DNA from 3 places in the Paenibacillus sp. alder61 genome. Region 1 is predicted to be linked to each of the others. Evidence: riboswitches for the same ligand, from Rfam matches in the RefSeq annotation. Region 1 holds a riboswitch; each other region holds the start of a gene.
What was found. Region 1 has a riboswitch for cobalamin ahead of LBW89_RS15235 (ABC transporter substrate-binding protein). Riboswitches for the same ligand answer to the same signal wherever they lie in the genome.

Region 1 (10,083 bases):
TGAAGGCCATCCCCGGAAGTGATCCCGAACTGGTGAACAGGCTGGGACTGCTTGCCGACCGGATGAGCGTAAACATTGAGCTTCCGTCCCGGGACAGCTTACGGCAGCTTGCGCCGGATAAGAGCAAGGAGACGATCCTTCGGCCGATGGCGGCGATTCGGGAGGGCATCCGCGAGAACAGTACGGATTTGGTGAAGTATCGGCATGCGCCGAAGTTTGTGCCGGGAGGACAGAGCACACAGTTGATCGTAGGAGCTTCGCCGGACAGCGATCTGAAGATTTTGACGCTGACCGAGGCGCTGTATCGCAAATACGAGTTGAAGCGGGTGTATTATTCCGCTTACACGCCGGTGGTGGAACATTCGCTGCTTCCGGCGCTGGACAGCAAGCCGCCGCTTCTGCGGGAGCATCGGCTCTACCAGGCGGACTGGCTGCTGCGGTTTTACGGATTCGAAGCCCATGAACTGCTGGATGAAAGAACACCGAACTTCAATCCGTTTATGGATCCCAAGTGCCATTGGGCTGTCAACCATATCGACCGGTTCCCCGTGGAGATCAATCAGGCCCCGTACGAATCATTGCTGCGGGTCCCGGGAATCGGCGTGCGAAGCGCCAAGAGGATCGTTACGGCGCGGCGAGCGGGAAGTTTGGACTTTGCCGGATTAAAGAAGCTGGGGGTCGTGCTGAAGCGAGCGCAATATTTTATTACCTGCTCCGGCAGGCGTCTTGAAGGGTTGAAAGTGAATGAAAGCACAATCCTGCGATCCCTGTTGTCCAAGAAGGAAATCTCTTTGTATCTGCCTAAGCCCCAGGTGGAGCAGCTTACGCTGTTCAGCGACGAAGAACTCGCGGCGGGCAAGGGGGCGGAAGTGATTGCGACATGAGTTGGACCCGCCAATCCGCTTACGTTTACGACGGCAGTTTTGACGGTTTTCTCAGCTGTGTGTTTGAAAGCTATGACCGTAAAGAAGAGGCGGTGGACATACGGCCGGGTGACGATTGTCTTTATACCCTGTTCGATGCGGTATGGGTCGAGACCGATTTGGTGAAGGCTTCCAGAGTCTACAAGGGAATCGGCGCCAAAATCGGTCCGGACGCGCAGGAACTGATCCGCTGCGGCTTTCTTACTTGCGTGGCCGATAAGGAGTTGCTGCTGTACCGTTTTTTGAGGCTTGGCTTTCAATATGGACGTACGGTTATGAATATGCTGACGGAGGATACGGTCCACCGGCTGCGGAAGGCGGTAAAGCATTTAAAGACGGAAAGTCACGCTTATTTGGGATTCGTTCGGTTCTCGGATTATGGCGATATTCTTGTCGCAATTATCGAGCCCAAGAATCAGGTGCTGCCGCTGCTGGCCTCCCATTTCTGCGATCGGTACCGGAGGGAATCGTTTCTGATTTATGACAAGACTCATGGACAAGCATTGATGCAGAAGCAGGAGGGTCCGCTTACAGAACGGGTGGGACTTTTTCGTCTGGACGAGCTTGTATTGCCCGAGCCGAGCCAAGAGGAGATGTCATACCGGAGACTGTGGAAGCAATTTTATGATACGGTGGCGATCCGGGAAAGAAATAATCCCCGGGCCAGGCTTTCCCATATGCCCCAACGTTACTGGGCACAGTTAACGGAAATGCAGCAGAGCCATCGATCGGCGGCCCCCTCCCCGAAGCGTTTACGGTAAGCCGCGATCTTCTGGTACAATGGTTCAGAGGATGTAAGGCCTGTATGGCTTAGCCTTGCCTTACGTGGGCCAAATTGCCCCAAGCGAGAGCAATGTGAAGAAGGAGACGGAACGTGGATTGGTATCGGAATTCTCAAAGTAGTTACAATTACATCTACCCCTATGCGTGCCACGAGAACGAGAGAGAATTGTGCAGGCTTGAGCTTCGCAGCTTGTTTGGGCAAGAGCCCGGAGCACATTCCTTTATGGAAAGCAAAACCGCTATCGGAGCGAGCCGGAGCCCTTTCATTTCCATGGAAATGAGGGTGTTGGCCAGAAGCGGCTCGCTCGAGGAGGTTTTATCCCTTGCGGAGAAACTTGACTTGAAGGGGAAGACCTTCAAAGTCAAATATCTCAAAAACGGTACGCCTCGCAGTTACGAAGACCAGCGCCGCTTGGAGAGAACGGTCGGGGCTCATATTCGGGGCACGGCCGAGATGAGGCAGCCGGACGTCCTGTTCGGTCTGTTGCATGACGGGGAGTCGTGGAGACTTGGCATATGCGAGCCGGCGGATCCTGTTTGGCAGAGGCATAAACATAAGCCCCGGAATTATTCTACAGGGCTTTCCGCCACCCTGGCCCGAAGTCTGGTAAATATCGCCGTTCCCGTTGTCTCCGGGTTCCGTGCGGTCGATCCCTGCTGCGGGATGGGCAATGTACTGATCGAGGCCCTATCGATGAGGATCGACATTGTGGGACGGGATATCAATCCGCTGGCGATCCGCGGCGCGAGGGTCAACCTGGCCCATTTCGGATATCATCATGAAGAACTTGTCGGCATCGGGAATATGCATGAAATTGACGATCGCTTTGACGCGGCGATTCTGGATATGCCTTACAATTTATGTTCCGTTCTTCCTTTGGAGGAGAAACGTGCGATGCTGTTGAGCCTGCGCCGGTTCAGCGACACTTCGGTGGTCGTATCGTCGGAAGAACTGGAGCCGGAATTGCGCCGGGCGGGGTTTCAAATTCAGGGCTTTGCCAAAGTAACGAAGGGCTCTTTTGTGCGAAGCGTTTGGGTGTGCAGCTGAGCGTCAGCGCTCTTCCCGGGCAAAATGAATATTTGGCGAAACCGTATCACGGGACGGTTTCTTTCGTATTGTAAGTTCTCGGCTTTTCCCCTATAATCCAAAAGAGATAGATCGCCTGGATTCAAGCGAATACGGAAATACCCGTCGGTCCCGAAGCCCGCAAGTTTGCGAGCCAAGGGTTAAAAGGGAAGCCGGTGAAACTCCGGCACGGTCCCGCCACTGTATACAGGGACGCGCCCAAGCATGCCACTGTCGTACGCCACAGTATGATGGGAAGGCCGGGCGTTCGTCGGAACCTGGAAGTCAGGAGACCTGCCACGGGAAGGATAGACGGTCCTTCGAGGAAAGGATAACGTTCTGCTTAGAGGAGTGATCCCAGCGTTCCGGCACCGGAATATGACGACGGTCTCCCCTATAACTTTGTAGACGTAACCCATCCGCTAGGATGGGTTTTTCTTCATGAAGAGACATCGGAGTTGAGTTGCTGCTCACCAGGCAGGCTATTCTAGAATTACAGACACAGAAGGAGAGAAAGAGATGAAAAAGTGGACTAAGATCTGGGGGATCTGGCTTCTGGCCATTCTGTTGCTCGTCACTGCAGGCTGCGGGGCGAACGGTAAAAATGCCGCGGAGGGCGCCAAAGAGGGACAAGCCCAGCAGCAGGAGACGCCGAAGGATACGTCGAACGCAGCGGACCAGGAAAGCCTTAAAACGACTTATCCGCTGACCGTAAAAGACGGTTACGGCACGGAGTTTACGTTCGAATCGGCGCCGCAGCGCATCGTGTCGCTGGCCCCGTCGGAAACCGAAGGGCTGTTTGCCCTGGGACTGGATGAGCAGGTTGTCGGCGTTTCCGACAATGACGATTATCCGGAAGCCGTAAAAGACAAGCCGAGAATGGGCGGTTTCCAGGTTAATGTGGAAGCGGTCGTTGCGGCTCAGCCGGACCTCGTTCTGGCGGGGAGCCTGGTTGGTGATGAAACGGTGAAAAGCCTGAGTGATCTCGGTTTGAAAGTGTTCCGTTCCAACGCAAAAACGATGGAAGAGGTCATGGCGAACATCCGGTTGGTCGGTCAAATTACGGATCGCCAGAAGGAAGCCGGCGAGGTTACCGGCCAAATGCAGGCCGAGTTGGATAAGGTCAAGGAAGCGGTAGGCAAGCTGCCGGCCGATCAGAAGAAGAAGGTCTATATCGAATTCTCGCCGGGCTGGACGGTCGGCAAGGGTGAATTTATGGATGAAATGATTACGCTGGCCGGCGGAGAAAATGTCGCTTCCGACCTTACCGGTTGGAACGAAATTAACGAAGAGAACATTATCAAAGCGAATCCGGATGTTATTCTTTACGCCAAAAGCGTGGTTGACGAGAATAACCGGACGCTCGCCGATATTATCAAGAGCCGCGGAGGCTGGGACCAGATCACCGCGGTCAAGGAAGGCCGCATTATCGGGTTGGACGACAACCTGCTGAGCCGTCCCGGTCCACGTGTGACCAAAGGGCTTATCGATGTGGCTAACGCGATTTACCCGGATTTGATTCAGCCGTGAGGAACAAACTGGCAGGCTACGGATTTATAGGCCTCGGGCTGCTGATTCTTACCCTGCTGGTCTGTGTGGGATTCGGCTCCGTCAAAATGCCGGTCCTTGAGATCGCGAAGATCCTGCTGCATCGCCTTCCGGGCATGGGCCATTGGATTGAGCCGACCTGGGATACGGCTTCGGAGCAAATTGTGATGCAAGTCCGGCTGCCTCGCGTGCTTCTCGGCCTTCTGGTCGGGGCGTCGCTGGCGGTTGCGGGCGCTGCCTTTCAGGGCGTGCTGCGCAATCCGCTCGCCGATCCGTTCACCCTCGGGGTTTCCTCCGGCTCTGCCGTGGGCGCGGCCGTATTGATTTTTTTCGGCTGGCAGTTTTCGCTTATCGGCGTGTTTACCCTGCCTGTCGTCGCTTTTCTCACCGGGGCGGCTACGTTATGGATCGTCATGTGGCTGGCCCGGGAAAACGGCAAAATACCGATTGAAAGCCTGATCCTGTCCGGTGTGGTCATGCAGTCCTTTCTGGGTGCCGTCGTCTCGTTCCTGACGGCGATGTCCAAGGAGACCGTGAACCAGATCATGTACTGGACCATGGGCAGCTTGAGTCTGAGGGGATGGTCCTATACGGCCATCCTGCTTCCATATTTGGCGCTGGGCGGGTTGTTTCTGTGGAGCCGGGCCCGTTCGTTGAACCTGTTTGCCTTGGGAGAACGGCAGGCGGCCCATTCCGGATTAAACGTGGAGGGAACCAAACTGCTCATCCTCCTCGTCGCTACGCTTATGACGGCGGCAGCGGTATCCGTGTCGGGAGTCATCGGGTTTGTGGGCCTCGTCGTTCCCCATATGATCCGGCTGATCACCGGACCGGACTATCGCCTGATTATCCCGCTCTCCGCGATCGGAGGCGGCATTTTCATGATGTGGAGCGACCTGGCGGCCCGTTCGCTGCTCGCGCCCACGGAAATTCCGCTCGGGGTTGTAACGGCTTTTGTCGGAGCGCCGTTTTTCGCTTATTTGCTGTATCGTAAAAAAAGAGCAAGGGAGAAGGAACTGTCATGATCCAGGTTAAGGAGGTCACCAAGTGCTACGGGAAATTTAAAGCCTTGCAGGACATTGACTGGAGCATTGCGCCCGGGGAGTTTTGGGGCGTGATCGGCCCGAACGGCAGCGGGAAAAGCACGTTGCTCAGCCTGCTCTCCGGCGTCGAAGCGCCCGATCGGGGAGAAATCTCCTTGGCCGGGCGCTCTTTGTCCTCCTACGGGCGAAAAGATCTGTCCCGGAAGCTGGCGGTGCTGCAGCAGGACGGGCTTCCTCCGATCGCCTACACGGTCCGTGAAGTCATCGAGATGGGCAGGTTTGCTTATCAGGACTGGCGTGGCCGGGAAAAACAGGGCGGGGCGGAAGAACTGCTTCAGCGGATCATGAAGAGAATGGAGCTTGAGGAACTGGCGCATCGACCGCTCAGCAATCTGAGCGGGGGACAAAGGCAGCGGGCCGCTCTGGCCAAAGTGATGGCACAGCAGCCGGAGATCGTCCTGCTCGATGAGCCGACCACTTACCTGGATATCCGCTATCAAATGCAGTTTATGGATCTCATCGCCGGTTGGCAGCGGGAGGAGGGCTTGACGGTCGTTTCCGTGATGCACGATTTAAACCTGGCATCACTTTACTGCGACCGTCTGCTCGTGCTGAACGGCGGGCGCATTGCCGGTCAGGGAGCTCCGGGCGACATTCTCGTGCCGGAAACCCTGGAAAGTGTGTTTCATGTGAAGTCTTACCGTATTCCACATCCCGATTCGGGAGCCCCGCAACTGCTGCTCCGAAAAGCGGAGAACATCGTGCCGCGTTGATCCGGACTCGGCGCGCTCTCCCTCATAAAGTCTGCGGATAAAATCAATAAAGAAGACAATCAATCTAAGGTTATTCAAGGAGGCGTTTTCCGATGCTTCAAAGCGTTAAGGAGATAGCTCGTTCGATTTCCGCACTGGACGCCAAGGCGGCCGCCGCAGCCCAACTGCACTTGGATAGCTTGACCAAGCCACCGGGCAGTTTGGGCAAGCTGGAAAGCGTGGCGATGAAGCTGGCGGGAATCACGGGGCGAGTGGCAACCTCCTTCCCCAAGAGCGCCGTCGTCGTTATGGCAGCCGATCACGGTGTTTGCGCGGAAGGAATCAGCGCGTTTCCCGCCGAGGTTACTCCGCAAATGGTGCGGAATTTCCTTGCCGGCGGCGCGGCGGTCAACGTGCTGGCCCGGCAGGCCGGCGCGGAGGTGATGTGCGTGGATATCGGTGTCGACGCCGATATCGAGCATCCGGATTTGATCGCGAAGAAAATCCGGTACGGCACAGGCAACATCGCTGTCGGTCCGGCGATGAGCCGGGAGGAGGCCGAGGCGGCGATCCTCGTCGGCTTCGAAATCGTGAAGCAGGCGGCAGCGCGTGGCGTCGGGTGTTTCGTGACCGGGGAGATGGGGATCGGCAACACGACGGCCAGCGCTGCGTTAATGAGCGCCTTTACCGGGATCCCGGCACGGGAAACCGTAGGCCGGGGGACGGGAATCAGCGAGGAGCGCTGGCGACATAAAGTGGGCGTGGTCGATAGAGCCCTGGCATGCAACCGCCCCGATCCCGCCGATCCGATCGGAACGCTCGCCAAACTGGGCGGCTTGGAAATCGCCGGCTTGACCGGTGTCATTCTGGGCGCCGCGGCCAACCGCTGTCCCGTGGTGATCGACGGGTTTATTTCCAGCGTTGCGGCGCTGGCGGCGCAGCGGATCGCGCCGGAATCCGCGGGGTACATGATCGCTTCGCACGTTTCCCAGGAGCAAGGGCATGCCCAACTGCTCAGCCTTCTGGGGCTTGAGCCGATGCTGCATCTGGAGATGCGCTTGGGAGAAGGAACGGGCGGCGTCCTGGCGCTTCATCTGCTGGACGCGGCCTGCCGGATTATGGCCGAAATGGCCACCTTCCAGGGCGCGGGAGTTTCGACCTCGCACGAGAATGCCAAAGACGGTACCCCGGAAAACGGAGGGAACGGGTTATGATCGTAACGGTGACGGGAGGGGCCCGCAGCGGAAAAAGCTCGTTCGCCGAACGCTGGTGCATGAAGCATGCTCCGTCGGGATGGTATGTGGCGACCGCGCAGGCCTTCGACGAGGAAATGCGTCTGCGGATCGATCGCCATCGCCTTCAGCGCGAGGATAGCCGCTATCCCTGGACAACGTTGGAGGAACCGCTTCGGCTTGCTGGGCTGTTGAGGGAACTGCCGGGATATGACGGCTTTCACCCGGACTCTTGCGTGCTGGTCGACTGCCTGACACTTTGGCTGTCGAACGTGCTTCTGGCCGCGGAGGCCGAAGGGCGGGCCACCGAAGACGCGCTGACCCGCGAGATTGCGCGCTTGCAGGAAGCGGTCGCCGCCTATCCGGGGACGCTCGTTCTGGTGACGAATGAAGTGGGCAGCGGAATCGTTCCCGAGTACCCGCTCGGCCGGCTGTACCGGGATTACGCCGGCATCCTGAACCAGAGGATCGCCGAAATTTCGGACCAGGTCTTTTTGGTGACGGCGGGTATTCCGATCGAACTGAAAAGCAGGGAGTATTTGCTATGACACAAAAAGGACGGCCTATCCTGGCCGCTTTTCAATTTCTGTCCCGGTTTCCGGTTAAGGCGGAGCTGGATTTTACCCCGGAGCTGCTTAAACAAAGCGTCAAGCACTATCCGCTGGTCGGCGCCGCGATCGGGCTTGCCGTTTGGGTAGGGGGAGTTCTGTCGGCGCAGGCGCTCCCCGTGTTCCCGGCGGCGGTGATCGCTTTGATCCTCTGGGTCTGGCTCACGGGCGGATTGCATCTGGACGGCTGGATGGATTCGGCGGATGCCCTGTTAAGCTACCGTTCCCGCGAAAAAATGCTGGAAATCATGAAGGACAGCCGCGTAGGGGCGATGGGGGTGCTCGCTTGCGTTTTGCTGCTTCTGCTAAAGGCTTCACTGTTGACTTCGCTGCTCGCGGCGGGCAGCCTGCCGGCGGGAGCGGCGCTCCTGACGGCCCCCGTGTGGAGCCGTTGGTTTATGGCCCGCGCCATGTCCAAATGGCCGACCGCGCGTGAGGGCGAAGGTCTGGCGGGCCTGTTTCGCGGCCTGAAAGCGAAGGACACCGTACAAGCAGCGATCAGCGCCTTGGTGTTGACCGCCGCCGGATTGAGCCTGACGGCATTGTTGCCGGGGGACGGTCCGGGTCTGCTGCGGCTAGGCGTTTACTTTGTCGCCGCTCCGGTGCTGACGGCAGCGGCCGGTTCGCTGGCCGCCGGCAAAATTTGCTCCAAACTGGGCGGATTGACGGGCGACACCTACGGGGCGATGAACGAAGGGCTGGAGGCGCTGCTGCTTGTGCTGGCGGTTGTTGTTTTTCAGACAGCATAGACGGTTAGGAAGGTAACCCCGCGACAGTATTAGGAGCAAGGGAGGCGAGAGGGATGAATGAAGCGGTCCAAAACCGGGAATCCGAGCCGGGGCAGGGGAAAGTGCTCATGGTGCAGGGGACGGCCTCCGATGTGGGCAAAAGTGTAATCGTCACCGCGCTGTGCCGGATTTTTACCCGCGCCGGATTTCGTACGGCCCCATTTAAGTCGCAGAATATGGCTTTAAATTCTTACGTGACCGAGGACGGGTTGGAGATCGGCCGCGCGCAAGGGATTCAGGCGGAGGCTTGCGGCATCCCCGCGACGACGGACATGAATCCCGTACTGCTAAAGCCTACGGGGGAAATGCGGTCCCAGGTGGTGGTACACGGCAAGCCGCACGCCCATCTTAGCGCTGCGGGCTACCGGGAGGAGTTCCTGCCGGTGGCCAAGCCTTTGGTGATGGAAGCGCTCGGGCGGCTGCGGCATAAGTACGATATCGTCGTGATGGAAGGCGCCGGAAGCCCGGCGGAAATCAACCTGAAGCATCGCGACATCGTCAACATGAATCTGGCCGGATGGGCGGATGCGCCGGTGATTCTTGTGGCCGATATCGACCGCGGCGGCGTATTTGCGTTTCTGGTCGGTACCCTGGAACTGCTGGAACCGGAGGAGCGGGCCCGGGTCAAAGGATTTATCATTAACAAGTTCCGGGGAGATCTGGCGCTTTTGCGGCCGGGTCTGGACTGGCTCGAGAAGCGGACGGGGATTCCCGTGTTGGGCGTACTGCCCTTTATGCCGGATCTGGACATCGAAGCGGAGGATTCGGTGGTGCTGGATACGTACTCGTCACGTCCGACGGCCGGCCGGGAGCTGGATATCGCGGTGATCCGCTATCCCCGAATATCGAATTTCACCGATTTCGACATTCTTTCTTCGGAACCGGATGTGTCCTTGCGTTATGTTCAGCATGCCGATCAGCTCGGTACCCCCGACATCGTCATACTGCCGGGATCCAAAGATACGATCGGCGATCTGGAGTTTTTGCGTGAGCAGGGGTTGGAGCGCGCGATTCGCGAATTTCTGGAGGGCCGGCGTAACACCCGGCTTGTCGGCATCTGCGGCGGTTACCAAATGCTTGGCCGGCAGCTTCATGATCCCGAAGCCGTGGAATCCGCGGTTCCCCGCGCGGCCGCAGGTTTGGGCTGGCTGCCGGTGGAGACGACGTTTCTTCCGGGCAAAACGACGATTCGCGTCGGCGGGAGCACGCTGCCCGGGATTGCGGGTTTTGCAGACTCGGCGGGACGCGGATTTCCGATCAGCGGTTACGAGATTCATGCGGGACGGACGGAGCCGATGCGGAACGTAAGCGACACGCCCGTATCCGAAACGGTCCCGGTA
Region 2 (10,083 bases), on a different contig from region 1:
TTCAGGTCGATGCCGCGCACTTCCTTCAGGGTATAATGCGCCCAGTTGGTTTCGAGCTGTACGGCACGGTCGATCGTGCGGTATACGTAGTCCATGTTTTCCTTGGTGTTCAGCTCCGGATAGTCGATCAGCAGTTGCTTGAACACTTCGGCGAAGAAATAGCAGTGCTGGTTCTCGTCGCGCTGAATGTACGAGATCATTTGGCTTGTGCCCATCATCTTCTGGTCGCGGGCCAGATTGTAGAAGAAGGCGAAGGTGCTGTAGAAGAAGATGCCCTCGAGAATCAGGTCCGCCACCAGCGCTTCAAAGAACGACTGCGGCGTCGGTTCGTCGCGGAAGTTTTGATAGATGTCGGAAATGAACTTGTTCCGCTCCAGCAGAACCGGGTCGTGCTTCCAGTATTCGAAGATTTCCTTCTGCTCCTGCTCGGACACGATGGAGGAGAGCACGTAGGAGTACGACTGGTTGTGAACGACTTCCTGCTGACCGATAATCGCCGAGATCGCCTCCAGCGAGGAGTCGGTAAAATACCGTTTCACATCGCCGACGAACATCGTCTGCATCGAATCCAGCACGGCGAGCAGCGAAATGTTGATTTTAAACGTGCGCTGTTCCTCCGGATCGAGCCCCACGAATTGCTGGGCGTCCTTGTTCATCGGAATTTCGTCCGCGATCCAGTGGTTCAGGAGCAGGACTTTGTACAGCTTATACATATGCGGCATGCGGATATCGTTCCAGTTGAGTATTCCCGAGCATTCCCCGCCGATGATGCGCGTGGATTTGTTCGGCGCCTCCGTGTTAAAAATCGTTTGCAGTTGCATGGATTTTCATCTCCTTGATTATATTGAAAGCCTTCGGGCCGGGTTCGCCTCCCGCGCTTCTTATGAAGCGCAGGATTCGCATTCCTCGATCGTCAGGGCGCGGCTGCGCACATAGTACGTCGATTTCAGGCCGGCCTTCCAGGCGTGCAGATGCAGGTCCAGGAATTCGCTCGCCTTGATGTCCGGGCGAACGTAGAAGTTGAAGCTCTGCCCTTGATCCACGTGACGTTGACGGGCGGCGGCCATGTTGATCGACGCGTGCTGGTCGACCATGAACGCCGTCTTGTAGTACCAGATCGTTTTTTCGGACAGATCCGGCGCCGGGTTGGCGATTTTGTACGTCGTTTTCTCTTCGTACGAGAGCAGCTCATACAGCGGATCGATGCTGGCCGTGGAACCGGCGATGATCGACGTCGAACCGTTCGGCGCGATCGCGAACATCCAGGCGTTGCGGACGCCGTTTTCGCGGACCAGCTCGGCCAGCTCTTTCCATTGCTCCGTCGTTACGAACTTGCCTTCACGGGAGCCGTCCGTGTAACCGCGGTATGAGAAGTACTTGCCGTTTTCCCAGTCGGAGCCGGCGAATTTCGGATAGCGTCCTTTTTCTTTGGCGAGCTCCATGCTGGATTTAATCAGCAGGTAGTTGATTTTTTCGTAAAGCGCATCGTTGTAAGCTACGGCTTCGTCGGACTCCCAGCGGATGCCTTCGAGGGCCAGCAGGTGGTGAAGCCCGAACGTACCGAGGCCGATCGCGCGATATTGGCTGTTGGTGTACTGCGCCTGCAGCACCTCGATGTTGTTGATGTCGATGACGTTGTCGAGCATCCGCGTCTGGATCGGCACGAGGCGGTCCAGAACGCCGGCCGGTACGGCACGGGCCAGGTGGATCGAATTCAAGTTACATACGACGAAATCACCCGGGATTTTGGAGACGATAATCCGCGTTTGTCCGTCTTTCGTGATCAGCTCTTCTTTTTCCACCACGGTTGGGGTCTGATTCTGCATAATCTCCGTGCACAGGTTGGACGAATAGATCATGCCGTGCGCCCGGTTCGGGTTGGCGCGGTTGACGGTGTCGCGATAGAACATATACGGTGTGCCCGTCTCGAGCTGGGACTTCATAATGCGTTTCATGATGTCGATCGCCGGCATCGTGATCCGCGGAAGCGTCGGATGGTTGACGGCCTCTTCGTATTTTTCGCGGAAGGAGCCTTTGCCGAACTCCTCATCGTAGAAATCCTCGAGGCCGAGCGGACGGCCGTTCTCGTCTTTCCAGCCCATCGTTTTCTTCACTTCATGCGGACAGAACAGATTCCATTCGCCGCGCTCTTCAACCTTCTCCATAAACAGGTCGGGCAGGCAGACGCCGTGGAACACGTCATGGGCGCGCATCCGCTCATCCCCGTTGTTCAGCTTAAGATCGAGGAAGGCGAGAATATCTTTATGGAATACGTCGAGGTAAACGGCGATCGCGCCCTTGCGCGTACCGAGCTGATCGACGCTGACAGCGGTGTTGTTCAGCTGGCGAATCCAAGGGATGACGCCGGAGCTGGTGTTTTTGTGACCGCGGATGTCGGAGCCGCGGGCCCGCACCTTGCCCAGGTAGACGCCGATACCGCCGCCCATTTTGCTGAGCCGGGCCACGTCGGTGTTGGAATCGAAGATGCCTTCCAGGGAATCGTCCACCGTGTCGATAAAGCAGCTGGACAGCTGGCCGGCCACTTTTTTGCCCGCATTGGACATCGTCGGCGTCGCCGCCGTCATATAAATGTTGCTCATGGCCCAGTAAGCTTCCTTAACGAGTTCCATGCGCTTCTCCGCGGGCTCTTGGTGCATCAGGTACATGGCGATGACCATATAACGCTCTTGTGGAAGCTCCATGGTGCGGCCTTCGAAATCGGTAGCCAGGTAACGCTCGGCCAGCGTCAGCAGTCCGATATAGTCGAACAGCAGGTCGCGGGACGGGTCGATCGTTTCGCCCAATTCTTCAATTTGCTCTTTGGTGTAGCACTCCAGCAGTTCCTCGCGGTAGATGCCGGCTTTGCACAATTCTACGATCAGATGGTGGAATGATCCGTAAGGTTCTTCCGGGTATGCTTTATAGCGGCGGTTGACGGCCGCTTTTTTGTAGAGCGAGGTCAGCAGCGCGCGTGCGGCCGCGAATTTCCATTCCGGTTCTTCCTTCGTCACCAGCTCAAGCGCCGACATGGTGAACGCATTGCTGATTTCCTCCCCCGTGACTTCGTCGCGTCTCAGCTTCGCGTTGACGCCGCGCAAAAGACGTTCCTTGTCCAAGGTATGTAGTCCGTCCAGAATGCGATCGGCATAGACGCCAAGACGTTCGCTGTCAAACGCGAGCTGGCGGTTGTTGGGTTTATTTACGAGCAGTGGCATGAGTAAATTCCTCGCTTTCTGAGCATGGGGTGATGCCCGGATCGGATCTCTCCGTCAGGCTTAAATCTACAAATCTTAATTCTCAAATTGAGAATATTCAGGGGAAAAGGGGCGTCCGCTGAGGACGCCGTCGGTACTATTTTTGAGCAAGTCTATAAAAAGCATCACAGACCATAAATTATACTAGAAACTTCATAAGCTAGAAAGAGAAAGTTGGCTCCCAAAGCACCGCTTCTCCGGAGGAGAGGCTCTTCGGAATGTCGATCAGCCTCTGGTTGGAGCTGCCCCGGTAGAGCAGGGAGGGGTCGCGCAGTTCCTCGACAAAGCGCCCGTCTACCAACACTTGGCACCGTTCGAGCAGGCGGTATTCGGGCGACCCGGTCTCCGCGTGCTCCGGCGTGGTCAATTCTTCATAGGTATAGCCGCTGTAAATCCAAATCGGCACGGTTCCGGCCGCGGCGCGGAGCCGGTCGATAAACGCCCCGACTTCCGCCGCGGAGAAGAACGGATCGCCGCCCAGCAGGCTTACTCCGCTCAGCAGCGGGTTGTTCGCAATATCGGCGATGATCTCCGCCTCCCGTTCGGGCGTCAGCGGCTCGCCGTAATTGAAATTCCAGGTGGCCGCGCTGAAGCAGCCTTTGCAGTAATGGCGGCACCCGCTGATAAAGATGGCGGCGCGCAGGCCTTCGCCCTCATTGATGGATTCCGGGTAGTAGCCGCAAATATTCATGCGTCGTGCTTGACCCGATCCCGGACCTCCGCCTGTTTGGCCGCGTTGAAGCGGGTTTGAAAATCGCCGGTCAAATATCCTGTGACGCGGCGCAGGCGGCGGATGTGAACATCGTTCTCGTGACTGCCGCAGGAAGGGCAGTTCGCGCCGATAATCCCCTCGAACCCGCAAGCCGAGCAGCGGTCGATCGGATGGTTGATGCTGAAGTAGCTGACCTGCTGCGAGAGCGCGTATTGCACGATCTTCAGGAACGCCGCCGGATTGCTGCGGGCGTTGCCGTTCAATTCGATATAAGAGATCGCCCCGGCGTTGCAGAGGCCGTGGAACGGCGCTTCGAGCTCTATTTTTTTGGCGGCGCTCAGTTTGTAGTACACCGGGATGTGGAACGAGTTCGTATAGTATTCGCGCTCCACGACGCCCGGTACGGTGCCGTAAAAAGCGCGGTCGCGCTTCGTGAACTTCCCGGACAGCCCCTCCGCCGGCGTGGCGAACAGGGTGATGTTCAAGTTGTGGACTTCGCTCATCCGGTCGCAGTAGTCGCGCATATAGGCGATCAAATCGTAAGCTTTTTTGTAGACCGCTTCATCCTCGCCATGGTGCTTGCCGTACATCGCCTTCATGCATTCCGCAAGTCCGATGAAACCGATGGAAAGGCTGCCGTGCTTCAGCAGGTCGCCGACCGCGTCATCCGGGCCGAGCTGTTCGCCGCCTTCCCATACGCCTTCGCGCATCATGAAATCCGAGGCTTTGGCCTTCTGGGCCGACTGGATTTGGAAGCGGTGCAGCAGGCCCTCGAGGGCGATATCCATATAGTGGTCCAGTTCCCGGTAGAACCCGCGCTCATCGGCTTCCTTCCGCCGACCCAGCGCGATGCCGTGCTCCAGTCCGAGCTTGACGAGATTGAGCGTATTAAAGGAAAGATTGCCTTTGCCGGACAGGCGGTTCCGGCCGAACCGGTCGCTCAGCACGCGCGTGCGGCAGCCCATGGTGGCGAATTCGGTATCCGGATTCTGCGGATCGTAATGTACCAAGTTCAGCGGCGCGTCCAGATTGGCGAAGTTCGGATAGAGCCGCTTGGCCGAGCATTCGGCCGCCATCAGGAACAGCTCGTAATTCGGTTCGCCCGGATTCTGGTTGACACCCTGTTTGCACTTGAAGATTTGAATCGGAAAAATCGGAGTCTCCCCGCTGCCGAGTCCCCGCATCGTCGCGGTCAGCAGCGAGCGGATAACGAGTTGGCCTTCCGGCGATGTGCAGGTCCCGTAGTTGATGCTGGTGAACGGGATTTGCCCGCCCGCGCGGCTCGACATGGTGTTGAGATTGTGAATCAGGCTTTCCGCGCCCTGGAGCGTTTCGCTTTCGGTTTCTTTTAAGGCGTATTTGAAAGCTCTCGGAAACCGCTCCCGGAGATCGTCGCGGCTCATGGTCACTTCACCGCCGAGATCGGCGGCCGGATCGCCTTCCTCCATATATTCCAGCCCTTTGCGGAAGTATTTGGCGAAGGACTTGGCTACGTAAGGGGCCAGGTCAAAGTCGAGCATGTTGGCGGAGACGCCGCCGTATTGGCTGTTTTGCTGCGACTGGAAAATAATCGCGACGAGCGCCATCGCGGTCATGATCGAGTTCGGCGGTCTGACGCTGCCGTTGCCGGTATTGAAGCCTTCACGGAGCAGTTTGGCGAACGGGATAAAAATGCAGTTCGTCGTTCCGATGGCGTATTGGTCGAGGTCATGCACATAGACCACATTATCTTGAATCGCTTGAACGAGCCGCGGAGGCATAACGAAGTGGTTGGCGTACCATTTGGCGTACTCGCTGCCGAATTTGCTCATTTTGCCCGAGAAGCTCTCCCCGTTCAAATTGGCGTTTTCGCGCAGGACTTCCAAATTGGAGCTGGCCACGATTTCTTCGCCCAGCTTGATGACTTCCTCGAGCATGCCTTCCTTGGCGTTATCGGTATTTGTAGTGAAATGGTTGAGCAGTGCCATGATATGATCTCCTTCCGATTCACAACTGGAAATAAAAAAGCATTCCCAACCCAAGGAGGTCGAAAATGCCCGGATGCGCTCTGAAAACAGCACGTCGCCTATGCGGCGCGCCGGAATGACTTCTATGTATGGCGGCAAGCGGACACCTTGGCCTGTACCTCGCAGGGTTATCGGGTGCCATCCAGACGGGCAGGTCTCCTGGCTTCCGGACCTTCCGGCGCCTTCCCGCGGACGATAGCGTTCGCAGTGGCCTAATGCCGGAGGTTGCTGGCTTATGGGGAGCGAGATCCGGTGGGATCTCACTCTATAAAAGCTTCCGGTTACAGTGGCGGGACCGCAGCGGATTTGCACCGCACTTCCCTATTAAGCCCCGGCATCGTTCTTGTGCCGGTTCACCCGTCTGTACACTATATTTGGTTGTTGTTGTAACATCATAACCCAATATATTGTGTTTGTAAACGGGCGGATAACTAGATTCAAGGTTGAAAAACAGCTGAAAAACAGTCGAAAGCAAACAGGATGCGGGGACTCGGCGACGAAAAAAATATAGTAGATTTTGAGGCAAGATTGTGGCGGACTAGAGGTAAGCGTTTGCTAGGTTGAGAGGGGAAACTGAGCGTAACGTGCGTAACGGAAATAATAGCCGCTATTTTGCATAATATCGCTCGCTCAGAGATTTAACGGAAATGATAGCTGCTATTTTCGAAAATATAGCCTCGGAGGCCCCGGATTTAACGAAATAGCTGCTATTGCGTCCGTTAAAAATATAAATGGGCTGTTTTGGCCGAAATAGCCGCTATAGTTTCCGTTAGAATCCGTTGACGTTCTATGAGCCGGCCAAACTGCTCATTTACGCCCGGCAAACGTAACCTTTTGTCCTTGGCGGATTGAATTCCACGCCCCGAACTTGCTACAATGAATGAAAATCCGGTTAGCGGAAAAACAGGAGGAGATCACATGGCGATCGCGGAAGTGACGGTTATTCCGATCGGTACAGGTTCCACCAGTCTGAGTTCTTATGTTGCCGAACTGCAACAGGTTCTAGCGAAGCAGGAAGGAATCCAATACACCCTGACTTCGATGAGCACGATCATCGAGGGGCCGCTGGATCGAATTTTTGCGGCGATTCGCGCGATCCATGAGGCTCCGTTTCAATCCGGAGCACAGCGCGTCTCCACCTCGGTCAAAATCGACGACCGCCGGGACAAAGAGAGCTCCTCCGAGCAGAAGCTCCGGTCCGTGCAGGATAAACTCGGCCCATCCTGACCCGCGGCGGCCGGGCTGCGATTGAAGGCGCAAATTTGCCGAAAATTGGCCCTTGCAATATTTTGAAAACCGAGTATAATAATTTTTGTTTCACTTCATAAAAGTGATTCCGCTGGTGTAGCTCAGGGGTAGAGCAACGCACTCGTAATGCGTAGGTCGGGGGTTCAATTCCCTTCACCAGCATCTTTCATAACACAAACACGGCGCGTCTTCCGAGGTTTTCGGGGGGCGCGTTTTTTTGCGCGGGAAATTATTTTGATGCCTTCCGTCGGAGTTCGTCCTCCTTGAGGGTAATGCCGGTATCCAGTATAGTGTTCTCGAAATTGGACAACATACCTTCTACGCGGGTATAGCCTGGGAAGCGGGAAATAACCGCAGGTACAACCCCAATTATTAGTACTTGGCGACGAACAGTGGAATTATAGTGGGGATCGTTAAACCAAATATGTACTTATTCACATTAGGGACTAGGCTCCACGCTTGTCAGCATAACTTAATTTGAAAAGTAATAAGAATGAGGTATGACGTTTTTATTCCGGGGGGAACATGGAAAAGCCTCATTTATTGATGCAATCTGCAATAAGAGCTGGCGCGATGGCTTTCGTAAAATTACTCGGTTTAATCGGACGAGTCATTTTAGCCAGGATGGTTGGTGCGGAAGGAATCGGCCTGTATCAAATGGCCTACTCGTTTTATGGGTTTGTAATTATGCTTTTTGGGGGAGTGCCTACCGCTCTGGCGATCATTACCGCAAAAAAGCCGGGCCAGGGGTGGCAGCTCCTAAAAATTTTATTATTTGGTTTTATCGTTCTAGGCAGTGTGGTCAGTCTAATTGTTTTTATGGAATCGACATGGCTCGCCAAGCTGCTTGGGAATTCGGATTTAAGCGGTTTATTGAAAAGCATGGCTTTGGCCATTGTGATCGCACCATTGCTGGGGTTGCTGCGGGGATATCTGCAGGGACTCGAACAGTTTGGCATTATAGCCGCCTCGGAAGTCATTGAGCAGGCTGTTCGAATTTTTTTCATGCTGCTGATTGTGTATTATTGTCTGCCATCCGGAATAGGGAATGCCCTGGGAAAGGGTTTGTACGCTACTTTTTTGAGCATGATTTTCTCCTTACTAGTTGTGACGATTTATATCGCTCAAAATAACTTGAACTCTTCAAGCGAGCACCCAAAAAAAGATTCTTTTCCTGTAAAGTGGTTAGTTCAGACATCGTTCTTGATATCCATTACCCGGTTGTTAATCCCTGCCTCTGAATTTTTGGATGCGATCATCATCCCTAACAGGTTAATGGCTTCGGGATACAGTTCTGCAGAAGCTACATCCATTTTTGGCATTATCACGGGCATGGCCCTCACCATCGTATACACCCCAACGCTTATTACCGAAGCGCTTAGCTATACATTAACCATGAGAATCGCTTCCGTGTGGCAGCGAAAGGAAGGTAACAAATTTAAAGAACTGCTGCGTATAACCATGAAATTAAGCTGGCTATGGGGTTTAATTTCAACTTCGTTTTTATTCGTTTATGCCGAAGAATTATCCGTGTACATATTTGATACAGATAAACCTAGTGAATTAATCAAATATTTATCCGTTGTTCCTATTATTGTCGGTTTTCGAGAAGTATCCACCAGTATACTTTGGGCTCAGGATATTAAAAAGACTCCATTTACTGGACTTGCCATAGGTATATCCATCTCAACAATTATTCATTATTTTGTCATTGCCATACCGGGGTATGCCTACATTGGAGCGGCTGCGGGCGTATTGACTATGGAAGTGGTTTCGCTGCTTTGGAACTTAACGGTGTTTAGAAACAAAATGAATTTCATCAAGACGATCCCTTCAGCGCTACTGGATCTCCTGGTCATTGGCGGAATCGGTACTTTTTTGGCTGAAACGAAGCCCAGTACATTATCCAGTTTAATGGATTTTGTTATGAGCGGCATTTTCTTCTTCTCTTTAACCGGGGTTTATTTTGTTTTGCGGTGTAAGGAAGTGAATAAAATGAGCTACATGTTCTAAACAGAAAAAATCTAGAAGGTGACCCTATGAAAAATCGTTTAATCTTGTTGTTCTTCAGTGCCTCTTTGTTTATTGGTTCAGGGGCGGTTTCTAGTGAGCCGATCAAGAAAAATCGTCAATATTATGAGGAGAGAAAGGATATTATATGGGAAGTCAAGACGGATCAAAAATTGATCGCTTTAACTTTTGATGATGGGCCCGACCCTGAAGAGACCATTGAAATTTTGGATGAGTTAAAAAAATATAATGCAAAATGCACATTTTTTGTGATTGGAAAAAGGGTGGTCGAGTATCCCGACGTTGCCAAAAGGGTTGTGGCTGAAGGTCATGAATTGGCAAATCATACGTATAACCATGTTTACTTTAAAAAATCAAGCTTATTAAGCGAGGTAATACAAGAGCTTCATCAAACTGAAACTGAAATCATGAAAATAACCGGATTTAAAAGCACTTTGTTTCGGCCACCCGGAGGAATTTACAATGATAATGTCATTTTAGCGGCCAAAAAATTAGGATTAATGCCTGTATTATGGTCATGGCATCAAGATACGCGTGATTGGAGCAAACCGGGCGTAAATGCAATTGCCAACAAAGTATTAAAGAATGCAAGAAACGGCGATATTGTGTTAATGCATGATCAAGTTCACGGACATTCGCAAACGGTTCAAGCATTAAAAAAGATTTTACCCGAATTAACCAAAAGGGGTTTCAGAGTAGTTACCGTAACAGAACTGATTAATTCGGATGGAGCACGGCAGGTTGGCAAATAAGGTCGTACGAGGCAGGAGATGAGCGTTTTGCTCATCTCTTTTTCTTTTATTGGGATTTCCTACCGCCCCCACATTCCACG
Region 3 (10,083 bases), on a different contig from region 1:
AACTATCGGGGACAGCCGCGCCGCTAAAATTTTGACAGAGATCGGCGGGCCGTCCAATATTGAGTCCGTGGATGCGTGCATTACCCGTCTGCGGTTAGTGGTGAAGGACGATAAGGCCGTCAACGACGCCGCATTGAAACTGCTCGGCGCCTCCGGGGTCATGAGACTCGGCAAGGGAGCGGTCCAGGTAGTGTTCGGACCCCAGTCCGAAGCGATCAAAGACGAAATCAAAAAAATGCTTTAAACGTGCAAAAGGGGGAGTTCCGAATGTGAATTGGGAACTCCCCCGCAATCTTTCTCCTTGGAAAAAAACTTGACGATATGCTATAATGCATGCGACTATGACGATGCGTTACAAATTGCCAAGTTGTTTGCCGATGGAGGATAGGATTCGATGGACACTTCAGATGAGTTGAAACCGTTATATCGTATTATTTCCGATAAAATAAATCACGATATACGGGAAGGAAAATATTCGGATCATTTGCCTCCTCAAAATGAGCTTGCGATCATTTACGAGGTGGGCCGAAGCACCATAAGAGAATCTCTTCGTCACCTGGAAGAACAGGGGATTATTCAGGTCAGACACGGGGCCAGTACGAAAATACTGGTTTCGGGCCCCGCTTGCAAACTTAAGCCCGGACTTGAATCGTTCATCGGCGTATCGAAAGTGATCGAGGATTCAGGGTTTGTGCCTTCCACCTCGTATATGAATTTACGAAGAACACATGCTTCCAAGCTGTTTTTTCCGGATTTTTCCGGCATGTCGGTGATTGTATTGGAGCGCGTCAGAACCGCCGACGGCAAACCCGTCGTATTCTCGATTGATGTTTTTAAAGATGAGGGACTGGCGATAGATGAGCTGGAAACTTATCTGAAGAATGGCTCGCTATTGGAGTACTTAAAGGGAAAAGGTTTGTTGATCAGCTTTGCGGAAACAACCGTCCGGGCGATGGCGGCGGACCAAACGGTCAGTCAAAGGCTTGATATTCGCCTAGGCGAACCTGTTTTATTGTTGGAAGAGGTTTGCTACGACTCCAACGGAAATATTGCGATAACGTCAAATGATTACTATCATCCGCAGTCGGTTAATTTCAGAGTGATTCGCCGTGCCGAGAACATGAAGTAGAACCCCAATCTTTCAACGATTTGAAGCCAAAGCCGCGTGAGCGGCTTTTTTTGTTGCCAAAAAAATGTTGCAGAGAAAAGGAATCATGATATAATCAACTCATCTGAAGAGTTTAAGATTATAGATTCTTTAGACATCATATTTGTAATGTCGCTAAAAGAAAAAACCAGTGAGGGAGGGACAGCCGTGTAGATCGTTCAAGTCCTGGTGAAAGCGGTAACATTTTTTGGGCCATATTGAAAGGGGGATTCGTATGAGTGAACTTAAGAAGAATGCAATAAGTTGGCCGGGTGCCATCGCCATGTCGATTGCGATTATGGCTCCCGCTGCAGGAATGATGTTTGCCCCGCAGGTTGTCGCACAACGAGCCGGCGGTGCTGTGCCCCTCGCATTTATTGTTTCGTTAATCGGCTCTCTCTTTGTCGCTAATACAATCGTTCAATTTGCCAAAAGATTGCCCCATGCCGGCTCATTTTTCGCCTATAATTCGGCGGGACTCGGCAAAGTTGCCGGATTTGTCTCAGGTTGGCTGTTGTTCAGCGGATATTTTGTATTTTATCCCCAAAATTTGCTGGCCGCGGCATTTTTCACGTCTTCCGTATGCAAGTCGCTGCTCGGCATTGAGCTCAACTGGATTTTAGTCGCTCTACTGTTTGCTGGGATCATTTGGTGGTTATCGCTGCGGGGGATAAGCAACTCGATGAAAACGGATATGTTTTTCGTTGCCTTTGAGGTGTTGGTTCTCCTCCTCTTGGCGGTTTTCATTATTGTCAAAGGCGGGGCGGAAGGAAACACCTTGTCCGTATTTACGCCGCAGCATTCGCCGACAAGCTGGGGTGGCGTTTTCTTCGGAATGATCTTCGCCATGATGACCTTTATGGGGTTTGAATCGGCGGCTACCGTTGCCGAAGAAACGTCGAATCCGCGTAAAAATATTCCCAAGGCGATCTGGGGCTCGGTAATCGGGGTCGGCATTTTCTATATCTTTATGACTTATGCGATGGCCATCGGCTATGGCCCAAGCAAGGGGGCGGACTTTGCCGCAGCGACCATCCCGATGGAGGACCTGGCAAGCAGATACGTCGGCTCGGGCATGCGCTGGGCGGTCGATATAGCGGGAATTCTCAGCGCCTTTGCCGTAAGTTTGGCACTAAACAATGCGACGGTGCGAGTGATTTTTGCCATGGGACGCGACGGTGTTCTGCCGAAATTTTTCGGCAAAATCGATCCCAAACTCTCGGCCCCCAAAAATTCAATTCATACGGTATCCCTGTGTACGATCATCCTGGCTCTTACGATCGGCATTTTATTCGGCCCCTATCCAAATGGCTACGGCTTTCTGGGATCTTTTGGAACATTGCCTATTTTGCTCTTATATGTGATTGCTTCCATTTCGTTATACCGATTTATGAAAAGGCACGATCCCTTACATTTTAATTGGTGGATTCATGCCATCACACCGGGGATCGGCGGATTGTTCATGCTGCTGCCGATTTACGGAACTTTATTTCCACTGCCGACTTGGCCTTATAATCTGATTTTACTGCTAGTCGCAATTTACATTGCGGTCGGAGTGATTTGCGGCTTCTTGTTGAGAAAGAAGGGCGGAGACATGCTGGACCGCCTTGAGAAGATCATGAACCATGCGGGGGATGAACGACCTGATGAACTTGAAGGATTCAAAAAAAATGATACAAGAATCAACCCGGAAGCATGAAGTTTTGTATGGTGTGGTTGATATCGGAGGCACAAAAATAATAGCGGGAATTGCTTCCGACGACGCTCTTTTAGCGACGAAACGCATCTCTACGGATGCTTTGAAAGGCCCCGACGATATTACCAAGCGTATCGCCGCCACTCTTACCGAGCTTAAAGAGGAATTGAATCTGTCCGGCAGTACCTTGTCGGGAATCGGCGTCAGTGTGCCGGGGCCGCTAAACACGAAAGAAGGAATCGTGCATTTTACCGGAAATCTGAAGTGGGTCAACTATCCGGTGGCTGAGCGGCTCCGGGCGGAGTGCGGCGGAATTAGCGTGCACATCGACGACGACGGGAATTGCGCCGGCCTCGGTGAAGCCTGGTACGGTGCGGGCCGAGGTATGAAGCAAATGGTGTATATCACGGTAAGTACGGGGATCGGCGGAGCTGTGATTATAGACGGCCAAGTGTACCGCGGCCACCAGGATTTGGCGGGGGAAATCGGGCATATGACGATAATCCCTAACGGTCCTTTATGCTCCTGCGGAAATTATGGTTGTTTGGAGGCGATAGCTTCGGGCACCGCGATCGGGCTGCAAGGTAAACAACTGCTTTTGCAAGGGAAATCGGATATCGTCGCGAGTTTGTCCAACGGCCGGATGGATGAGGTGTCGGCAGAGACCGTTTTTTTAGCGGCCGAACAAGGGGATTCGGCATGTCAGACCATTATCCGGAATGCAGGAACATATCTGGGGATTGCAGCAGCCAATTTGGCGCATGTGCTAAACCCTGAAGCCATCATTTTCGGAGGGGGGGTGATGCAGCAGAGCGCCGTGCTGTTTCCGATTATTGCCTCCGAAATGAACAGACATTTATTTAAGATTCAGCAGGACCGAATTCAGGTAAAAGCTGCGGAGCTGGGAGATAAGAGCGGGTTATGGGGAGCGAAACGACTCATTGCGAGTTTAACTAAAAAAATATAATGGAGGAAAAACAAGATGAACATAATTCAAACCTATGGCGAATTCTTGATGGAGCACTTGAAGGAGGCGGTTCTTAACCAGCAGGAAAATATCCTGCAAGCGGCGCAAATCGTGAAAAAGTCGATACTGGCCGGAGGACGATTTTACGTTTTCGGCAGCGGACATTCTCATATGATTGCGGAAGAACTGTATAACAGAGCGGGCGGTTTGGCATTAATTAAAGCGATTCTGGAACCCAGTTTGATGCTCCATGAAGAGCCCAATAAGAGCACTTATCTGGAACGCCTTGAAGGATATGCCGAGGTGCTGCTCAAGCTGAAAGAAGTCGGAAACCAGGATACGGTTATGATCGTCTCCAATTCCGGCCGGAACCCTGTCGTCGTGGAAATGGCCATCAAAGCGCGCGAAATGGGGGCGGCCGTTATTGCCATGACCAGCATGTCGCATTCTTCGCAAGTCACTTCGCGCCATCAAAGCGGCAAGAAATTGTATGAATTAGCCGATGTCATTTTGGACAACGGCGCCGAAAAGGGCGACGCCGCATTCCGCGTGAACGGGTTGGAAACGCCTACGGGGCCGACATCCAGCTTTGCCGGCATCGCATTGGCGCAAACCCTGTTGGTGACGATTTTAAATGAATTGGTGGAAGCGGGGTTCGAGCCGCCCGTTTTTAAGAGCAGCAATTTAGATGGTGCCGACCAATACAACGATCAATTGTTTAAAACCTACGTAAAGTGAGGCCGGGTTAAGTGAAAACTGCGATTATACTTGCTGCTGGAAAGGGCTCCAAGCTATGGCCCTACAATGAATATTGGCCGAAAGCCGCTTTGCCGGTTGCCGGCCAGTCTGTTCTCTCGCGAATGATCGGTCATCTGAAGAGTCTGTCTATGGAACGCATTATCGTTGCGGCGGACTATCTCGACAAGCGTTTGAAATCGCTGTGCCACGGAATCGAAGGTGTAGAAGTAGTGTCGGTGTCGGCTCCGCAAGGGACGGCGGACACGTTGGAACGGTTGCTGCCGATGGTTACTGACGAAAAGGTGCTGATTGTTTACGGGGATATCGTTACGACGCAAGCGGCAATGCAAAAGTTTATTCGTCAATCGTCCGATTCCGGAAGCGATGCGGATCTTCTGGTTAAACCGCTGGATCAGGAGCGGACGCAAGATTGGTTCTGCGCCAACGTCAGCGACAAGGAGGTGCTGCAGATTTATGGACATCCGCGTCCGCACTACGTAAATCATCGGTTATTGGGTGTTTATGCAGCCAGAACGGCGGCTCTGCAATCCGCACTAACTCAAAATCCCGGGTTTATGACCCATGTGAATGTCGGTATGATGCCGCCGATGGAAGCGGCGCTTGAGCAGTCGTTACAGATCATGATCGAAGCCGGTTGTCGCGTAACCGCGCATTGCGCAGAAACCGCCGTGATCGATATAGATAAACCGTGGCATTTATTGCAGGCCGCTCATCTTGTATTGGACCACGAAATTAAAACTCTCATGGAGAGCAGCATCCCGGATTCCGCCGTCATTCATCCGTCTGCCGAGATCAAAGGACAGGTTATCCTGGGCGAAGGGGTGATTGTTGGCAGGAACGTGCAAATTAAAGGAAATGCCGTCATCGGTAAGGGAACGATTATCGAGAATGGAGCGATTATAGGCGCCAATTCGGTAATCGGCGCCGACTGCGTTATTACGGACTACTGTAAAATCGGGGATTTCAGCGTTATCGGCAACCGGAATCGTATCGGTCATTGCGCCGAATTTGAAGGAATCACGTTTGATAATGTGAGCTTTACTCACTATGGGGAAGTTTTCGGCGTTGTCGGCACTTCCACCGATATCGCGGCCGGGGTTACGATCGGCGTACTGCGTTTTGACGATTTGCCGCAAATGCAGAAGGTGCAAGGCAGAACGGAGTTTCCGGAAAAGTTCGGAAATGCCGTTTATTTTGGCGACTATACAAGGACAGGTATCGCGTCGCTATATATGCCCGGTGTCAAAATCGGTTCCAACAGCGTGATCGGACCGGCTGTGCTGGTGGAGCAGGATGTTCCGTCGCGCACCTTGCTTCACCTGGATCAACAACAGCTCGTAAAAAAAGCATGGGGCCCTCATCGTTATGGCTGGTAACACCCCCAGGATGGATCTTTGCCTTTTGTGAGAATCACGCTTATGGCGGTGATCGGGATTAAACTGAAGACAGGTCATGTGCGACCTGCAGCGATAACTGGTCAGCGGAAGGTCCGGCGGAAGCGACCGGCAGAATGTTAAATCAAAAAGCGCGGATCGCCAAGGAAACAGGTTGGCGTCCGCGCTTTTAGTATGGCTTTTTAGCTGTATCCCAGCTCTCGTTTGGCCTGATCGGTGCCCCGGGTTTGCCGACGCCCCCTTTCATTTTGAGCAGGCCCAAAAGGGACGTGGGCTAGAAAGTGGCATGCAGGACGAAAAAGGCAATCGGAACGACTATTGTGATATTAATCACTTGAACGAAGCTGTTTTTATGAACCCGGACGATTTTCTATTTATATAATTTCAATATATGAAAAATTCATAATAGAAAAACAGACCTAAACGTATCCAGCAACTTCGATTTTAACAGTTCCTATCCACGTACCTTGAAAACTTACATCTACAGTAATAACAGCGCAGCTTCCCCGGTTGTACAAATTTTACACTTCAGTTATATTGGTCATAAGAAACAGGGGTGAGGGCTATGGCATTTATGATTGCACAGCGGGCTTACTTGAAATTATTTTTGATCACGAAAGTGGAGCAGCGCAGGGGATACGGTTATCAAATGCTGGAGGAACTAAAAGAAGAGTTCAAACCGTTTGGCTATGTGCCGCCGCAGAGTGAAATTTACCGGGCCCTTCACGAATTGGTGCAGGAGGGGATTCTTTACCGGACCAAGCATTTGAAAGGCAATGATCCCAGCGTCGATTTTCAGGAAATCGTGCTGTACCATTTTACCGATGACGGGGCGGAAAAAGCCAAGCTTTACAAAAAGCAGGTCAAAACGGATCTCGACCGCTGTATCGGTATGCTTAATAAAGCGGTAGCGGATAATTTTAATTAATATAGTAGATTCCGATAAGATTACTGTTGAATTATGCCGTAACATCCGTTAGTATTTAGTTCATACTTAAAAATTGCATAATGTGGGAAGAGGTGCTTCAGCCGCGGTTGAAGCTTAAAAGGGAAGACCGGTGAAATGCCGGCGCGGTCCCGCCACTGTAACGGAGGAGCCGCCATGCGTGAAATGGCCACTGGTGTCGGAAAGACACTGGGAAGGCTGCATGGTCGGCGCTAAACTCCGAAGCCAGGAGACCTGCCTCTTTCGGCAACACTGCTGTACCTACGGGAGATAGGGAGGTGTTAAAGATTCGAACCATCGGACAACTATACGAAGGTCTTCTTTAGCATAGCCTAGAGAAGGCCTTTTTTATTTTACCGCGTTAACGCATTTACTATCATTTATCGAGAGACTAGTTGAGGAGGCTTTATATTATGAGTAGAATTACGAGCGGAAATTTGGGTTTCCCCAGAATCGGCAAGCAGCGGGAATGGAAAAAAGCGATCGAGGCGTACTGGAGCGGAAAGCTAGAGGAGGCGGAGCTTCACCGGCAGTTGGCCGAAATCCGCAGCGAGCATTGGAAGTTGCAAAAGAATAAAGGGATTGATTGGATCCCGGTCGGTGACTTTTCCTATTATGATCAGGTATTGGACACTGCCGTGATGTTTGGGCTCGTCCCCGAACGTTTCGAATACGACGGAGGACCGGTTCCGCTCGAGACCTACTATGCGGTGGCCAGAGGCAGCAAAACCGCCGCGGCCAGCGAGATGACCAAATGGTTTAATACGAACTACCATTATATCGTCCCCGAGCTCGGGAACAGGGAACCTGAGCTTACGGCCAATCTTCCGCTGCAGGCCTATCGTGAAGCCAAAGAGAAGTTGGGGATCGACGGCAAGCCGGTCGTTCTCGGATTGTACTCTTTCCTGAAGCTGTCCAAAGGGGCGTCCGGCAACCTGCGGGAATGGAGCCAAAAATTGTTGCCGTTGTATGTCCGCGTTTTGCGCGAGCTGGAGCAGGAAGGAGCCGCGTGGATCCAAGTCGACGAACCGGGGCTTGTAACCTTCGTATCGGATGAGGACCTGGCGCTGCTTCAGGATATCTATCGGACGATTTCGGCGGAGGTACCGCAAGCGCGGATTCTGCTGCAAACCTATTTTGACGCCGTTGAACGCTACGAGGAAATCGTCGCTCTCCCGGTGCGCGGGATTGGGCTGGATTTCGTGCATGGCCGGGAAGGGAACCTGCAGGCTCTGCGGCAGCATGGTTTTCCGGGCGGCAAGACGCTGGCGGCGGGAGTGGTGGACGGCCGCAACATTTGGCGGTCCGATCTGCCGGCCGTGCAGGCTTTTATCGACGAGATCGCCGGGCTGCTGGCGGACGATTCCGACCTGATCATACAGCCTTCCTGCAGTCTCTTGCATGTACCGGTATCGGCACAAGGAGAAGACGGTTTGCCTGGGGTGCTTAAGGATGCCATGGCCTTTGCGGAAGAGAAGCTGGAGGAAATCGCGGCTTTACGCCAAGCGCTGCATGGCGAAAACCCGGCCTTGCTGGCCGAAAGCCGCCAGGCCCTGGAACGCTTGAACGCGGACCCTTCGCGCAGCCGCAAGAACGTCCAGGAGGCGGTGAACCGTATCGCGCAGCAGCCGGCCGAACGGCTCAGCCCGTTTGAAATTCGCCACACGGAGCAGCAGCGCGTATGGAACCTGCCGCTTCTGCCGACCACGACGATCGGGAGCTTTCCGCAAACCGCCGAAGTGCGCGCGGCCCGCCAAAAGTGGCGCAAAGGCGAATGGACGACCGAGCGGTATGACGAATTCATCCGGGAGGAGATCCGGACCTGGATCGGGATTCAAGAGGACATCGGCCTGGACGTACTGGTTCACGGAGAGTTTGAGCGGACGGATATGGTTGAGTTTTTCGGGGAAAAACTGCCGGGGTTTGCGTTTACCAAGGGAGGTTGGGTCCAATCCTACGGTACCCGCTGCGTGAAGCCCCCGCTCATTTACGGCGACGTGGAGTTCGACCGTCCGATGACGGTCAAGGAGACCGCATTCGCCCAGTCATTGACCTCGAAACCGGTCAAAGGCATGCTGACGGGGCCAGTCACGGTATTGAATTGGTCGTTTGTCCGCAGCGACTTACCGCGTGAGACGGTAGCTTATCAGATCGCCCTGGCGCTTCGCAAAGAAGTGGAGGCTTTGGAAGAGGCCGGGATTACGATGATCCAGGTCGATGAACCCGCGCTCCGGGAGGGATTCCCGCTGAAGCCGGCCGACCGTGGGGCCTATATCGACTGGGCGGTAAAAGCGTTCAAAATCACGACATCTTCAGTTCGGGATACTACGCAAATTCATACGCACATGTGTTATTGCGAGTTCCACGACATGATCGATGCGATTCGGGATCTGGATGCCGACGTGATCTCCATCGAGACGTCACGCAGTCACGGAGAGCTGATTCAGAGCTTCGAAGAGAATACTTATCCGCTCGGCATCGGGCTTGGAGTGTATGATATCCACAGTCCGCGGGTGCCTTCCGAAGAGGAAATGATGGCGATGGTCCGCCGGGCGCTGCAAGTGCTTGATCCGAAGCTGTTCTGGATCAATCCGGATTGCGGGCTGAAAACCCGCGGAAGGGAAGAAACCGTAGCGGCGCTGAAAAATATGGTTTCGGCCGCCAAGCGCAGCCGGGAAGCGATCGGTTCGTCCATCCCCGTTAATTAAGTTATGACAAACAACATTTGACATAGTGGATATTGCTCTGTTACTATACTAAATATAGTACAAGAATATTAGTTAGTTTAAATATTTTTTTGGAGGGAAACCATTATGTCACATGTTTTGTTTGTTAAAGCCAATAACCGCCCGGCCGAACAGTCGGCAACGGTCAAGTTGTATGAAAGCTTCCTGAAAACGTACCGTGAGACGCATCCCGATGATCTGATTACCGAACTGAACTTGTTCGAAGCCGAACTTCCATACTACGACAACGATATGTTGAACGGATTGTTCAAGCTGGGCAAGGGAATGCCGGTTACTCCGGAAGAACAGAAAGCGGCCGATTTGGCAAACACATACCTGGATCAGTTCTTGAACGCCGAAAAAGTCGTTTTCGCTTTCCCGTTGTGGAACTTCACGATTCCGGCTCAACTGCTGACCTACCTGTTCTATTTGAATCAAGCGGGCAAAA

Region 2: another riboswitch for cobalamin. It lies ahead of LBW89_RS05730 (anaerobic ribonucleoside triphosphate reductase); the one in region 1 lies ahead of LBW89_RS15235 (ABC transporter substrate-binding protein).
Region 3: another riboswitch for cobalamin. It lies ahead of metE (5-methyltetrahydropteroyltriglutamate--homocysteine S-methyltransferase); the one in region 1 lies ahead of LBW89_RS15235 (ABC transporter substrate-binding protein).

Annotation. Positions count from the first base shown of each region.
Region 1 covers NZ_JAIUDG010000013.1:78,400-88,482, reverse strand. Annotated here, with positions in the region: gene LBW89_RS15250 (putative DNA modification/repair radical SAM protein) at 1-884, shown strand, start outside; gene LBW89_RS15245 (TIGR03915 family putative DNA repair protein) at 881-1,684, shown strand; gene LBW89_RS15240 (TRM11 family SAM-dependent methyltransferase) at 1,930-2,754, shown strand; cobalamin riboswitch at 2,883-3,089, shown strand; gene LBW89_RS15235 (ABC transporter substrate-binding protein) at 3,292-4,302, shown strand; gene LBW89_RS15230 (FecCD family ABC transporter permease) at 4,299-5,345, shown strand; gene LBW89_RS15225 (ABC transporter ATP-binding protein) at 5,342-6,136, shown strand; gene cobT (nicotinate-nucleotide--dimethylbenzimidazole phosphoribosyltransferase) at 6,229-7,329, shown strand; gene cobU (bifunctional adenosylcobinamide kinase/adenosylcobinamide-phosphate guanylyltransferase) at 7,326-7,895, shown strand; gene cobS (adenosylcobinamide-GDP ribazoletransferase) at 7,892-8,704, shown strand; gene LBW89_RS15205 (cobyric acid synthase) at 8,758-10,083, shown strand, end outside.
Region 2 covers NZ_JAIUDG010000004.1:179,186-189,268, forward strand. Annotated here, with positions in the region: gene LBW89_RS05715 (ribonucleotide-diphosphate reductase subunit beta) at 1-821, opposite strand, end outside; gene LBW89_RS05720 (ribonucleoside-diphosphate reductase subunit alpha) at 882-3,215, opposite strand; gene nrdG (anaerobic ribonucleoside-triphosphate reductase activating protein) at 3,415-3,945, opposite strand; gene LBW89_RS05730 (anaerobic ribonucleoside triphosphate reductase) at 3,942-5,933, opposite strand; cobalamin riboswitch at 6,104-6,348, opposite strand; gene LBW89_RS05735 (MTH1187 family thiamine-binding protein) at 6,891-7,199, shown strand; tRNA gene LBW89_RS05740 (tRNA-Thr) at 7,311-7,382, shown strand; gene LBW89_RS05745 (oligosaccharide flippase family protein) at 7,746-9,233, shown strand; gene LBW89_RS05750 (polysaccharide deacetylase family protein) at 9,260-10,003, shown strand.
Region 3 covers NZ_JAIUDG010000031.1:50,098-60,180, reverse strand. Annotated here, with positions in the region: gene nagE (N-acetylglucosamine-specific PTS transporter subunit IIBC) at 1-244, shown strand, start outside; gene LBW89_RS25085 (GntR family transcriptional regulator) at 395-1,129, shown strand; gene LBW89_RS25080 (APC family permease) at 1,383-2,846, shown strand; gene LBW89_RS25075 (ROK family protein) at 2,818-3,810, shown strand; gene LBW89_RS25070 (SIS domain-containing protein) at 3,826-4,548, shown strand; gene LBW89_RS27785 (NTP transferase domain-containing protein) at 4,560-5,945, shown strand; gene LBW89_RS25060 (helix-turn-helix transcriptional regulator) at 6,529-6,891, shown strand; cobalamin riboswitch at 6,965-7,166, shown strand; gene metE (5-methyltetrahydropteroyltriglutamate--homocysteine S-methyltransferase) at 7,323-9,617, shown strand; gene LBW89_RS25050 (FMN-dependent NADH-azoreductase) at 9,723-10,083, shown strand, end outside.